3 regions of the Bacillus sp. XB1 genome follow, and region 1 is predicted to be linked to each of the others. Evidence: predicted binding sites of a transcription regulator. Region 1 holds the regulator's gene; each other region holds the start of a gene.
What was found. The regulator Rex, encoded in region 1, represses fermentation and respiration genes when NADH is low (regulators of the CRP and FNR family bind a similar motif). The targets are predictions, from matches to a motif close to TTGTGAAATATTTCACAA.
Positions count from the first base shown of each region.

Region 2: the regulator Rex is predicted to act here: its motif matches at 2,952-2,969, upstream of ACK1U5_RS23620 (L-lactate dehydrogenase).
Region 3: the regulator Rex is predicted to act here: its motif matches at 2,829-2,846, upstream of ACK1U5_RS26595 (DoxX family membrane protein).

Region 1 covers NZ_JBNRIL010000010.1:6,703-11,761, reverse strand. The annotation lists gene ACK1U5_RS27375 (ABC-F family ATP-binding cassette domain-containing protein) at 1-1,360, opposite strand, end outside; gene ACK1U5_RS27370 (redox-sensing transcriptional repressor Rex) at 1,548-2,177, shown strand; gene ACK1U5_RS27365 (YdiK family protein) at 2,207-2,398, opposite strand; gene ACK1U5_RS27360 (CPBP family intramembrane glutamic endopeptidase) at 2,395-3,144, opposite strand; gene groES (co-chaperone GroES) at 3,536-3,820, shown strand; gene groL (chaperonin GroEL) at 3,859-5,059, shown strand, end outside.
Region 2 covers NZ_JBNRIL010000004.1:119,076-124,134, forward strand. The annotation lists gene ACK1U5_RS23595 (acyl-CoA dehydrogenase family protein) at 1-261, shown strand, start outside; gene ACK1U5_RS23600 (MBL fold metallo-hydrolase) at 401-1,123, shown strand; gene ACK1U5_RS23605 (TetR/AcrR family transcriptional regulator) at 1,127-1,675, shown strand; gene ACK1U5_RS23610 (hypothetical protein) at 2,366-2,551, shown strand; gene ACK1U5_RS23615 (spore coat protein) at 2,565-2,813, shown strand; gene ACK1U5_RS23620 (L-lactate dehydrogenase) at 3,061-4,011, shown strand; gene ACK1U5_RS23625 (PTS transporter subunit IIC) at 4,034-5,047, shown strand.
Region 3 covers NZ_JBNRIL010000007.1:79,705-84,763, reverse strand. The annotation lists gene ACK1U5_RS26605 (S9 family peptidase) at 1-1,531, shown strand, start outside; gene ACK1U5_RS26600 (DUF4256 domain-containing protein) at 1,639-2,205, shown strand; gene ACK1U5_RS26595 (DoxX family membrane protein) at 2,278-2,784, opposite strand; gene ACK1U5_RS26590 (sigma factor regulator N-terminal domain-containing protein) at 3,022-3,933, opposite strand; gene ACK1U5_RS26585 (RNA polymerase sigma factor) at 3,933-4,424, opposite strand; gene ACK1U5_RS26580 (SDR family oxidoreductase) at 4,839-5,059, shown strand, end outside.

The DNA of each region.
Region 1 (5,059 bases):
CTTTTTGTCCACCACTAAGAGAAGATACTGGTTTCAGTACATCATCTCCTGTGAATAAAAAATTCCCGAGTATAGTACGGATTTCTTTTTCAGGTTGCAGTGGATATTCATCCCATAATTCATTTAAAACCCGTTTAGAAGATGTTAAGTTTGCTTGTTCTTGATCATAATAACCAACAGATACATTTGATCCGAAAGAAACATCACCATTTAATAGTGGTAACTTATTCACAATAGACTTTAACAATGTGGATTTCCCAATTCCGTTTGGACCAACTAAAGCAACACTATCTCCGCGAGTTAAGCGCATAGTTACATGTTCAATTATAGGGTTCTCATCATAGCCGATGGTTGCATCATTTACTTGTAAAACATCATTTCCACTTTGCTTTTCAATATCGAAGTGGAATGATGCTGACTTAGAATCCCCTAATGGTCTCGTTAATAATTCCATTCTGTCTAGTTGTTTACGACGACTTTGAGCACGTTTCGTTGTAGAAGCGCGAGCTATATTCTTTTGAACGAAGTCCTCAAGTTTTGCGATTTCATCTTGTTGTTTTTCGTAACGTTTCATTTCTTGCTCATATAATGCTGATTTTAAGTCTAAATATTTACTGTAGTTACCAACAAATCGTCTGCTTTCTTTATTCGAAATTTCATATACTTGTGTAACGAGTTTGTCTAAGAAATAACGGTCATGTGAAACGATTAATATTGCGCCAGGATAACCTTGTAAATATTGCTCAAGCCACGTTAATGTTTCGATGTCTAAATGGTTTGTAGGCTCGTCCAAAATAAGTAAGTCTGGTTTTGTTAATAATAATTTCCCGAGAGCTAATCTTGTTTTTTGCCCGCCGCTTAAAGTAGAGATCGTCGTCTGGTGCGTTTCAACTGGGAAGCCAAGGCCGCTTAAAATGGAGCGAATATCCGCTTCATATTGATATCCACCTTGATCTTTATAATTGAGTTGCAATTGGTCATAATCAGCTAACAATCTTTCATATGTAGCTTCGTTTGAAAAGTTTTCTTCTTTTCCCATTTCTTGCTCAAGCCTTCGAAGTTTTGTCTCCATTTGCTGTAAGTGAGTAAAGACGGTTAGCATTTCATCCCAAATTGTTAAAGACGTTTCTAGTCCAGTATTTTGAGCTAAATATCCGATTGAGACATCTTTCGGTTTTATAATTTCGCCACCATCATGAGATAATTCACCAGCGATAATTTTTAATAATGTAGATTTGCCTGCTCCATTCCTTCCAACTAATGCGATACGATCTTTTGTTTGTATTTCCAATTTTATGTTTGCAAGAATCGTTTCTGCACCGTATAATTTCGAAAGCGCGTTTACTTGTAATAAAATCAATGTTTTCACCTCAAATAATTTCTTAACTTTGCCATGTTTATATTTCTCAATCATACTAAAAATAGTGTATAGTTTAAAATAAAGAGAGAATACTTCTTCTCTTTATTATACAAGGAATTTAATGAGTGCTAAACTTCTGTATTTGATTAAAGTATATGAATAAAGATAGGAAGAGAGGAGAGGTCATATGGATCAGCAAAAGATTCCACAAGCCACTGCTAAAAGATTGCCTCTATACTATCGATTTATCCAAAACTTATCTCTTTCTGGTAAGCAGCGTGTTTCATCGGCCGAATTGAGTGAGGCAGTAAAAGTAGATTCCGCAACAATACGAAGAGATTTTTCGTATTTTGGAGCGTTAGGGAAAAAGGGATATGGATATAACGTAAATTATTTATTATCATTTTTCCGCGAAACACTTGATCAAGATGATATAACACGTGTAGCACTTATTGGAGTAGGTAATTTAGGGACCGCTTTCTTACATTATAATTTCACGAAAAACAATAATACAAAAATTGAAATGGCATTTGATGTTAGTGAAGAGAAAGTTGGAACAGAAATCGGGGGCATTCCTGTATATCATTTAGATGAATTAGAAGAGAGATTATCAAATGATATACAAGTGGCAATATTAACAGTACCGGCTACAGTAGCACAAGCTGTAGCAGATAGATTAGCTGAAACGAGCGTGCATGGTATTTTGAATTTCACACCAGCGCGATTAAACGTATCAGAGAATATTAGAATTCATCATATTGACTTAGCTGTAGAGTTACAAACATTAGTTTACTTTTTGAAAAACTATCCACAATAAAACGCAGAGGAAGCGACCTCTGCGTTTTATTATTGTTTCTTCTTTGTGAATTTAATTAATATAAGGCGAAGTGCCAAATTAAAATCAATTGTTGCCATAACTGCAAATAGTATTGTCCACATATTCCAGATTGTATCTGTCACGTTCGTAATGGCGAAGCGTGTAAAGATACATCCAAGAAGGAAGTATAGTGCAGCCATGAACAATGGTGAGTTTCTCATACAAAAAATCCTCCGATAAAGCCTTGCATTTTTTCAGCTTCTTTAATCATTTCTTGAATTTGTTCATTGCTCATAAAAATTTGCCCAATAGCGACCAATGTATTCATCGCAACATGAGCTGCAATCGGAACGATAATCCGTTTCGTCTTCACATATAAGAAGGCGAATACGAGCCCCATAGCAGTGTATACCAATAAATGAGTAAAATCAAAATGAATTGCTGCAAATACAAGCGAACTAATGATAGCTGCGATAAAGAAGTTAAACTTCTTATAAAGCGTGCCGAATAGAATTTTTCTAAATACGATTTCTTCTAAGATAGGTCCAATTATAGATACAACAATAAGGAACCAAGGTATCGTTCTTGCGATGTCCATCAGTCTGTCTGTATTCTCAGATCCACGTGGAACCCCAAATACATACATTTCAATCATACCTGCAATGGATTGTGAGATGATTGCTAAGAAGAACCCGATGAAAATCCATCCAATAGTAGCTGGGACAGAAGAGCGCATTGGATCTAAATGCCTGTCACGAATATCTGTTCTAAGTAACCAAAGTACGATACATAATGCAACAAAGAAGCTAATAATTGCCCAGTGTCCCGTTATGATTTGTCCTTTTTCCTCAATGGTAAATCCTCTATTATCGTAGAGTCCTGTTTTTAGGAGAAGTGGTAATCCAACAACGCCGGATAACTGCATTAAAATGTATGTAACGATAATCCACCAGTATTGTTTCTTCAAATGGTTTAACCATCCTTTCTAACTATAGTGTATGAGATAAGTTAGGATAACATGTAAATATGCTACCTACGATATAAACCTCACTTGAATTATGTTTTTTTCGTAAATCCTTATTTGAAATTATAATAGAAGACAGGAGAAAGTTGTGTGTGTAGCGAAAACAACTTAGGGTGTCCTTTCATATTGTAACATACGAGCAGTGGAAACAACGATTCATATAGTAAAGGCAGTATTCTATATAGAAAGTTTATATAGTGATTTGCGAAAAAATTATGATTTTTTTACTTGCAAAAGAAATTGAGATTATTTATTATTATAAGTGTGTTAGCACTCGGGTGACTTGAGTGCTAATAAAAGAAATTTACATAACAAAATGAGGAGGTTATTGTTCATGCTAAAGCCATTAGGTGATCGCGTTGTAATTGAGCTTGTTCAAGCAGAAGAAAAAACAGCAAGTGGTATCGTATTACCAGATACTGCAAAAGAAAAACCACAAGAGGGTAAAGTTGTTGCAGTAGGTACTGGTCGAGTGCTTGAGAATGGTGAGCGTGTTGCTTTAGAGGTAGCAGCAGGTGATCTTATCATCTTCTCAAAATATGCAGGTACTGAAGTGAAATATGAAGGTACAGACTACTTGATTTTACGTGAAAGTGACATTTTAGCAGTTATCGGTTAATTATATAAATCTTAAAAAATCCAAGGGGGTCAATTATTATGGCAAAAGATATTAAATTTAGTGAAGAAGCACGTCGTTCGATGCTTCGCGGTGTCGACACTCTTGCAAATGCAGTAAAAGTAACGCTTGGACCAAAAGGTCGTAACGTTGTACTTGAGAAAAAATTTGGTTCACCACTTATTACAAATGATGGTGTAACAATCGCAAAAGAAATCGAATTAGAAGATGCATTCGAAAACATGGGTGCGAAATTAGTAGCAGAAGTTGCTAGCAAAACAAATGACGTAGCTGGTGACGGAACAACAACTGCAACTGTATTAGCGCAAGCTATGATTCGTGAAGGTCTTAAAAACGTAACAGCTGGTGCGAACCCAATGGGTCTTCGTAAAGGTATCGAAAAAGCTGTTACTGCTGCAATTGAAGAATTAAAAACGATTTCTAAACCAATCGAAGGTAAATCTTCTATCGCACAAGTAGCTGCTATTTCTGCTGCTGACGAAGAAGTAGGTCAATTAATCGCTGAAGCAATGGAGCGCGTTGGTAACGACGGCGTTATTACTTTAGAAGAATCTAAAGGCTTCACAACAGAATTAGACGTAGTAGAAGGTATGCAATTTGATCGTGGATATGCATCTCCTTACATGATTACTGATTCTGACAAAATGGAAGCAGTTCTTGATAACCCATACATCTTAATCACTGATAAAAAGATTTCTAACATTCAAGAAATCTTACCAGTATTAGAGCAAGTGGTACAACAAGGTAAACCACTTCTTATCATTGCTGAAGATGTAGAAGGCGAAGCGTTAGCTACATTAGTAGTGAACAAACTTCGTGGTACATTCAATGTAGTAGCTGTTAAAGCTCCTGGATTTGGTGACCGTCGTAAAGCAATGCTAGAAGATATCGCGATCTTAACTGGTGGCGAAGTAATCACTGAAGAATTAGGCCGTGACTTAAAATCTGCTACAGTTGAATCTTTAGGACGCGCTGGTAAAGTTGTTGTAACGAAAGAAAACACAACTGTAGTTGAAGGTGTAGGAAGCACAGAACAAATCGAAGCTCGCATCGGTCAAATCCGTGCGCAATTAGAAGAAACAACTTCTGAATTCGATCGTGAAAAATTACAAGAGCGTCTTGCAAAACTTGCAGGTGGCGTAGCGGTAATTAAAGTAGGTGCAGCAACTGAAACTGAGTTGAAAGAACGCAAACTTCGCATTGAAGATGCACTTAACTCAA
Region 2 (5,059 bases), on a different contig from region 1:
CGTACAGAAAAAGCGATCAAAACAACTGGTCTTGAAAAGAATAAACAAAAAGTGTTATACACTGAAGTATTCTGCCAAGAAGCATTTAACGAAATCGAAGCAGATGCGAAAGAAACACTTATCGCAGTTGAAAATGGCGACATGCTGCGCATGATGTTATCATCATTACGTAAATTAACTCGTCACACACCACTTAACGTAATTCCGAAGAAACGTGAAATCGCTGCGAAAATTTTAGAAGATGAGCGTTACACAGTTTAATATCTTTAAAGAACAGTAGTCGTTTATACGGCTACTGTTCTTTTTTTTGAAAAAAATAAATTTTTTAGTGACATAAAACTAATGCCATTAGTATAATAAAACTAATAGTATTAGTTTTCGTGAAAAGGGAGATGGGACTATGAGGATGATACATGAAAAAACGTTATATCAATTGTCATTTTTGCCAAGAGTGTTTCCTGTGAATTGTTACTTTGTGGAGGAAGAAGATGGTTTAACTTTAATTGATGCGGCTTTGCCATATAGCGCAAAAAGTATTTTACAGGCGGCTGAGAAAATAGGAAAACCAATTACTAAGATTGTATTAACACATGCGCATGATGATCACATCGGTGCATTAGACGCATTAAAGGAAGTACTCCCTCATGTTCCAGTCTATATTTCTAAGCGGGACGCAAAGCTGTTAGAAGGAGATACGACGTTACAAAAGGATGAACAGAATATACCGATAAAAGGCGGTGTGCCTAAAAAAGTAAAAACGGTACCTGATGTTTTATTAGAAGATGGCGACCGAGTTGGATCGCTTCTTGCGATTATGACACCGGGGCATACGCCAGGCTCCATGTCATTTCTTGATGTACGAAATAAAGCTCTTATTGTTGGGGATGCATTTCAAACAAGAGGAGGTATGGCTGTTTCGGGACAAATGAAATTTTGGTTTCCGTTTCCAGCGATGGCAACGTGGAGCAAAGAAATATCAGTACAAAGTGCAGAGAAGTTAAGCGAATATGAGCCTTCCTTGCTTGCGGCAGGACATGGGAAAATGATAAAGAATCCAGGCACTGTCATAGAGCTTGCTATTAAGGAAGCGAAACGGAATATAGAAAGTAAGAAAGAGGGTTAATTTATGTCACCGAGAATCGGACTTACATTACAGAAAATTGTAGAAACAGCTACAGAAATTGCAGATACAAATGGAATACAAGAAGTAACGTTAGCTTCATTAGCACAAAGGTTAGGGATACGTTCGCCCTCACTATATAATCATGTAAAAGGGTTACAAGATGTACGGAAAAATCTTGGTATTTACGGAATAAAACAGCTGCATAACAAACTGGAAGAAGCGGCCGAGGATAAACGTATGGATGAAGCAATTCATGCATTAGGAGAAGCGTATGTAGCATTTGTCCGAAAACATCCTGGACTATATGAAGCAACTTTTTTACGAGATGAAGAAGTAAGAAAAGCAGGTGACGGAATTGTAAAGCTTTGTCTTCAAGTATTACAACAGTATGGCTTAGAAGGAGAGAATGCACTTCATGCGACACGCGGATTCAGAAGTATTTGTCATGGATTTGCTTCGATTGAACAGCAAGGCGGATTTGGTTTGCCGTTAGATCTAGATATAAGTTTACATGTATTATTGGAAACGTTTATTAAAGGGTTACGTGAATAAGAAGCAAGGTAAACAAAAACCTTAGAAGTGATTCTAAGGTTTTTTAGTGCATATGATTCGAAAAGAATGGTAGGCTTTTTCTTATGAAATGATATTATTTTGCAGGTTTGAAAAATGTATATATCGCTAAGAAAAAGCAAACGAAACTGAATACGATGGGGTCTTGATATGGACTAGGCTCAGAGCCCTTCTGGATTTCTGTAAGGAAGTCATGTGTTTTCATGTTTATTGCTCCTTTATATAAGAATACTTTTAATGAAGCTAATACTTACTAATAGAGTTGCACTAATAAACAATAGGAAAAATGTAGTGTTACGATTTTTATAATTGTTAAGTGCTATAAATAGAAAACAAATGAGAAATAACATATGTAAAGGTATAGAAGTGAATATTGGTTTTAAATTTAATATATCAATCAACAGTTTTACATAGAGGCTTGCGTAAATGATAAAGAAGATAACTTTAACATATTTTTGCATGAGCATGCCTTCCTACCATGGTTTGTTTGAGGATTATACTGTTATTATAAGGTTAGCTTTTGAATATTTGTATTTTTCTGTAACTATAACATTTTTTTGTATTTATAAATAGATGTGATTGATTTGAAATGTAAGAAAGCTTTTTCATGAATACGATTTAAAAAGAACAGAATACTAAAGGAGAATGAAAGAAGAAAGGTAGGAGTATTCCATGCAAAATTTAACAGAGCTTGAAGTAGAAAACTTACGTCATTTAATTGGTGGACACGCAACAATTATTAACAAGTTGGAGCAGTATGCACAGACGTGTACAGATCCACAATTGAAACAAATGTTACAAAAAGATGCGCAAGATGCACGAAATACGAAGCAACAATTAATGACTTTTTTAGGATAGGAGGAAGCGGAACATGAATGAAAAAGATATGGTAAATGATTATTTAGCAGGATTAAATGCAAGTTTAACAAGCTATGCAAATTATATTGCTCAGTCTGATAATGAGCAGTTACATCAAACGTTAATTCAAATTCGTAATCAAGATGAGATGCGCCAACGTAATATGTATGAGTACGCAAAGCAAAAAAGTTATTACAAACCGGCAGCACCTGCGAATCCAATGATTGTGCAGCAATTAAAAAGTCAATTAAGTGCGGAATAACGGGATGACAAAAAACGGGCGAATGAAGTCGCTCGTTTTTTGTTTTGAGCATGTCAATAAATATAAAATAAATATTTTTCCAATTGTAACAAATATGACGAAAATGGAATATAACAATTCACAAAAAGGACAAATACTTTGTTCAATATTTCACAAAGTATCCATGGTTTCTATCGTGATAACCTCTATAATTAGGAGTGTAAAGAGCAAAAGAAATAGATTATATGATCAATTAGGAGAGATTGCTATGAAAAGACATACAAGAAAAATTGCAATTATCGGTACTGGATTAGTTGGATCAAGTTGTGCGTATTCCATTGTAAATCAAGGGATTTGTGAAGAGCTATTATTAATTGATATAAATCATGAACGTGCAGTTGGGGAAGCAATGGATTTATCACATTGCATTAACTTTACAAATACAAGAACAAAAGTATATGCAGGAAGCTATGAAGACTGCAAAGATATGGACATTGTTATTATTACAGCAGGGCCAGCACCAAAACCAGGGCAAAGTCGCTTAGATACTTTAGGAGCGAGTGCGAAGATTATGGAAAGTGTTGTTGGCGGCGTAATGGAAAGTGGATTTGATGGTATTTTCTTACTTGCATCGAACCCAGTTGATATTATTACATATGAAGTGTGGAAATTATCTGGATTACCTAGAAATCGCGTAATCGGTACTGGTACATCACTAGATTCTTCTCGCTTAAGAACAATTTTATCTGAAATGCTACATGTAGACCCTCGTAGTATTCATGGGTATTCATTAGGAGAACATGGTGATTCTCAAATGGTTGCTTGGTCTCATGTAACTGTTGGTGGAAAGCCAATTCTGCAAATTTTAGAAGAACAAAAAGAACGATTTGGTGAAATAGATTTAGATGAAATTGTTGAGAAGACTGCAAAAGCTGGTTGGGAAATTTATAAACGTAAAGGAACTACTTATTACGGAATTGGAAATTCTCTAGCATATATTGCGAGTTCAATCTTTAATGATGATCACCGTGTCATTGCTGTATCAGCCATTTTAGATGGTGAGTATGGTGAATATGATATTTGTACAGGAGTACCAGCTATTATTACTAGAGACGGTATAAGAGAAGTTGTAGAACTCAATTTAACAGAGGATGAAGAATCTCGATTCGCAAAATCAAACGATATTTTACGTGATTATATGAAAACAATTGGTTACTAACTTATAGAAGAAGGTGAAACAAATGAAGGAATATATAATGTCTCGTGTATTTAAAGCATCTGCTGGAATCGCACAAGGTATTTTCGTATCCCTCGGAATTGGTTTACTGATCGAAAATATAGGAAGAATTGTTGATATACCATTACTTATTACAATCGGAGTTGTTGCAAAATCACTAATGGCACCGGCAATTGGTGCCGGAATTGCTTTTATGCTCGGTGCAAACGGTCTTGTAATCTTCTCGGCGATGGTAGCCGGAGCAATTGGTGCCGGATCCATTTCAATTACTGAAGCCGGTCTAATTATTAAAACAGGTGAGCCAATCGGTGCATTATTAACAGCAACTTTAGCTGTATATATTGGTAAACGTTTAAGCGGAAAAACTGCGTTAGATATGATGCTCGTTCCATTTGCGGCCATATTAGGTTCTGGTTTAGTTGGTATTTGGTTATCTCATAATATTACTCCTGTTTTAAATGCAGTTGGAGCGTTTATTAAAGATAGCTCAGCTGGTAGTCCGTTTATTGCTTCTATCGTCATTGCAGTAGTTTGGGGGCTATTACTTATCTCTCCAGCTTCATCAGCTGCGTTAGCAATTGCACTTAGCTTAGACGGTGTTGCAGGTGGTGCTGCTCTTGCCGGATGCGTCGCTCAGTTTATCGGATTCTCTGTCATCTCAGCGAAAGAAAATAATTTAGGTGGCATATTAGCTCAAGCACTTTGTACTCCGAAAGTACAGTTACCAAATATCACTAAAAATCCAATGATTCTCGTCCCAACTGTCGTTGCCAGTGCTATAGTCGGTCCAGTATCCGCATTAATTTTCCAACTGGAAGCAGGAAAGGAAATTGCAGGTCTTGGATTAAGTTCTCTTATCGCACCAATTAATTTAATTTCCAGCCAAGGATGGGAAGTTCTCCCGGCGATGGTAATTACTTATATCGTCATTCCAGTAGCTGTTTCTTATATACTTTACATTGCTCTTAAAAAAGCAGGTCGTATTCACTCTGGTGATATGACTGTACCGCAATCTTAAGTTGAAAATCTC
Region 3 (5,059 bases), on a different contig from region 1:
ATATGGAGATTTTCAACATATAGGTAAGGAACACCAGAATGATTGTTTATATTACATTGAAATAGAAAAGGTGATACAAAGTGATACAGATGAACACGAGAACAGAGTTGTTTATCAATTAACGGATGGTAAGGACTTTCATATCCATGAATTTGATATTTCAAATGATGGTAAAAAGGTTGTATTTATAACGACACCAAGCTCAAATATGGCAGATTATATAAATGGAGATCTATACATACTCCATATTAAAGCTGGAGAGCTACAAAAGCTGAATGTGGATAAGTTGTTGGGAGGGAGTGTTTGCTTTTCTCCTGACGGCAGTAAAATATGTTACACAGCAAGCATAAGAGAGAAGGATTACTATAGAAACCATATACAAGATAGTACGTTAGAGATATATGATATGAATACTGGAGAGGTAATTCAGCCTCTAACAAACTTTGATAGTACAGTTATGCCATTACAGTGGACAGCTAAAGGAATTTTAATTAGATGGCAGGATAAAACGAATTATCGTATTGGATTACTAGCTGAAGATGGCACTGTGGAAGCATTAAGCGACAAGATAGATGGCTTTATAATGGATGCCTCTATAACAAAGGATGGAAATCATATAACCTATAATAAGGCTATAACAAATGAAACCTTTGAAATCTATTTAGACGATAAAAAAATAACGGATGAAAATAGCTTTTTCAAAGGGAAACTTAAAAGTAACAGGGAAATCATCTCATGGAAAAGTAGTGATGGTCTTGAAATAGAAGGTGTTTTATCAGCGCCAGTAGAGTTTGACACTAATAAAAAATATCCTTTATTAGTAGTAATTCACGGTGGTCCGGCTTGGGCATCTTTTCCGATATTTTCAGACTGCTTCAATGAGAAATATCCGATTGAACAGTTTGTTGAAAAAGGCTTTATCGTTTTAGAGCCAAATTACAGAGGAAGTTCAGGTTATGGTAATGAATTTTTAAAAGCTAACTATAGAAAACAGGGGATTGCTGACTACGACGATGTTATATCAGGAGTTGATAAACTAGTTGATCAAGGGATAGTAGATAAAGATAGAGTAGGAGTTATGGGATGGAGCAACGGTGGATATGTATCAGCTTTCTGTTCTACATTTAGTAGCAGGTTTAAAGCTATTTCAGTTGGCGGTGGAATAACTAACTGGAGTACCCATTATGTAAATACAGATATACCTTACTTTATTAGAATGTATTTAGGAAATACTCCATGGAATGATCCAGATATATATACGAAGACATCACCTATGACGTATATTAAATCAGCTTGTACGCCTACCTTAATTCAACATGGGGAAAAGGATGCAAGAATTCCGATTACAAATGCATATGATCTATATCAAGGATTAATGGATATGGAAGTTGATACAGAATTAATTATATTTAAAGGAATGGCATATAGTTCTGACCAACCAGGAGTTCATGTGGCTATTATGAAGCAGAACTTGATGTGGTTTTCACACTATATGCTTGAAGAGAGTATGGAGGGTTTTAGGACTTTGTAATAGATGTTTGTACAAGACATATGATTGAAACGGTCTTCATATTGAGATGATTTATTATAAAATATATACTTAAACTACTATCAGTACATACATCAGGGAGGACTAATATGACAGGAAATAAAAATGACTTACTAGTAGAAAAACGTGAAGAGTTATTGAAAGTATTGCAAGCTCGTTTTGAGAAAAACATGAACCGCCATGAAGGTCTTGAATGGGGTAAAGTTGAAGCGAAGCTGACTACTAATAATGAAAAATTGTGGTCACTTAACGAAATGGAAGTAACTGGTGGTGAGCCGGATGTTATTGGTTATGATGAAGAAAAGGACGAATATACTTTCTATGATTGTTCAAAGGAGAGTCCTAAAGGCCGCAGAAGTCTTTGTTATGATCTTGAAGCGTTAGAATCAAGAAAAAAGCATAAACCAGAAAATAACGCTATTGATGTGGCGGCCGCTATGGGTATTGAGTTATTAACGGAAGAACAATATCGAGAGTTACAAAAACTTGGAGATTTTGATATGAAATCATCGAGTTGGGTACAAACACCTTCAGATATTAGAGAGCTTGGTGGTGCTCTATTTTGCGATTATCGCTTTGGACATGTTTTCGTGTACCACAATGGAGCAGACTCTTACTATGCTGCCAGAGGTTTTCGTGGTTCGTTAAAAGTTTAAATTAGGATAAATAAGAAAAAGAGCCTATATTCAGGCTCTTTTTCTTATTTATATTTTAAAAGTAAATTGTTACTACGCAGTTTTACTTAATTTATATATTCCGTGGTTGTTTTTACGGAAAAGTTTAGGGAAAACATAGCCATCTAATCCAATACGTCCAGCGTTCTGCCCTGCAACTAAAATGAACATAGTCGAAATAAGCAGGTTTGGGTTTACACTAACAGTTCCGCTTAATAAAAATGAAAGATTCATTATGATTCCGAAAAATGCAGCTGTTTTTGTTAATCCGCCTAAAATCAAACCTAGACCTACTAAAATTTCTCCCCATTGAACTAAAAAGCTAAATAGGTCTGCGTTTGAAAGGACAAAATGTTGAAGAAAATCTGCCCACCAACTTTGTACTGCAGGATGGTCACCTGATGCTTGAGCAATAGCACCCTTTAGAAAACCGCTTGCGTCAAAAGATTGTCCGAAGACTTTGCCTATCCCAGCAGCGAGCCATGTATATCCTATGTAAAGCCGTAAAAGTAATAATATGAAAGTAGCACGTTTATCAGTTCTTAAAAAATTGATAACCATTGAAATCCCTCCAATATTGTATTTACACGTTTATTATATATCTAATGTGAAAAGATTCACAATAGATATAATGTGAACAAATTTATGATTTTTCATTTGTGAAATTGTACAAAGCATTTTGAAGTTTATTTTTGGAAGGTGAAGAATAAATGTGGTCTGGGAGCTATCTATTGTAGTAGAGAGCTCCCAGAGTAAATAGATTCATTTAGTTTTTTTAGTGTATCTGCGCATTACGTATTATTTCTCTGGCTTTATATAAGGAACAATTTGCGCAGTCACCCCTACAGAAGCACCACGAATAAAGTCTTGGTTTTCTAACGCCTTAAAGTTTTCCGTTCTCCCAGTTAGCATAACCCCTAAAATTTTCACTTGATCAAATGGTTTGTCCTTGTTTGATTTTAAAAACTTCTGGATATCTTTATCATGACCATCGTCATCGTATTGGTTAAGTGAATCAACGAACTCTTTATAGGCTTCTCCAGGTGACTTGTCTGGATTAAATCCATAAACGGGCATACCAGCAGGCCCTTTGCTTTCATCTCTAATTGGTGAGGTCATGTATAACCATACAATGTTTAAGTTGTCTGGAATCTTCTCTTTAATTTCTTGTAGTGTGTAGGGCTGGTTGAAAGAAATAGCAACTTCGGCAACATAGTTATTCATTTGTGAAACTTCCCCTAATTCATTTTGGACACCATCAAAATATTCCTTAATAGCGGGATTATAAAATGTTGCAAATTTTTTCTTTGTTTGTTTATCATACTCATAGAACTCTGTATCGGACCAATAAAATCCGGGTGTTAATTCATTGGTATCAATGTTGATACGGAGCCAACCATAGGAACTTGTTAAAGTGTTCCATGGGACTACATAACCATTAATATTTTTAGATCGATTTGATATAATATTGCCGCCAAACATAGTTGAATTACTTGTAACTTGAGAATCGATTTGCACATTAGGTTCGGCAATTGCATTATGTAAAAAGAGACTTTCGTGAAGCTTTGTCGAACTTTTCGCCGCAAAGTAATTGCCAACTTTATAAATTATAGGTATAAGCATGATTACAACGATAATTGAGGTAATGATGATTTTAAGTAACTGTTTTCTTTGAGCTTTTTTTAATGCATCTTTTAAAGAAGTATCCATTAAGGTTTTCCTCCTACTGTAGAATGAATTGTTTTACGTGCACGATGTAATTTTTGTTTTACGCTGTTCACTTGAATATCTAGTATTAGAGCGATTTCTTCATATGAAAAGTTGTAATAGTATTTTAAAAAGAAGGCTTCTTTATATTCTGGTTTTATATCTTTTAATAAATAGAAAATCTCATCTTTATTTAAAACAGCGTCTAATTCTCGGTCTGTATATTGTAATTTTGAATAAATATCTTCAGTTAAATAGATGTTCTGTTGCTCTTTTTTTCTCTTTAAGTCAATGTATTCATTTAATGCCACCCTAAAAAACCATGGTCGTATGTTACTCTCGGTTAGGTGATCTAGCAACGTATATACTTTATAGAAAGTATTTTGGATGATGTCTTCTGCATCTTCTTTTATAGCCCCTTTCGCTAGTAGTAGTTTGAACACTTCCTCCCCTAGATTGATAAGATAGGAGGTAAATATATTTTCTTTTCCCATCACTTTTCCTCCCTACACTTATACAACGAATAGGTAATGATAAATGTATACACTTAAATTTAAATTAGTTATTAACTATGGTTTATAGTACACGATACTTTATAAATAGGAGTGGTTATTTTATCTTTTGAAATATTAAATCTTTAGTGCTAAAATAAAATTTGGAGATATATGGAGAGGAGACAAAGACTCAATATGTGGATGAACTTGTAATGATTAGAAACTACTAGATAGATAAATTTTGCTCTCATAAGCGAGGGTTTATTTAGTTATCTGTAAATCATTCAAGGAATGCATATTTGGCTTGTACATCCCTTTTATAAGGATAGGTGCCTATTTTATGTATCTGTCTTTTTTGTGGGAAAGTTTATATCTCTTATATAAAATATGCGTCCTTTAAACTTGGAGGAGTATATGATGAACCAATTAAAAAATAAAGTAGCAGTTATTACAGGGGTAAGTCGTCTAGATGGTATAGGGGCAGCGATTTGTAAAGAATTAGCTGAATCAGGATACGATATATTTTTTACGTATTGGACAGCTTACGATAAAGAGATGCCTTGGGGCGTTGATAAAAATGAACAAATACAATTAAAAGAAGAGTTACTAAAAAACGGTGTTAAAGTATCAAGTAT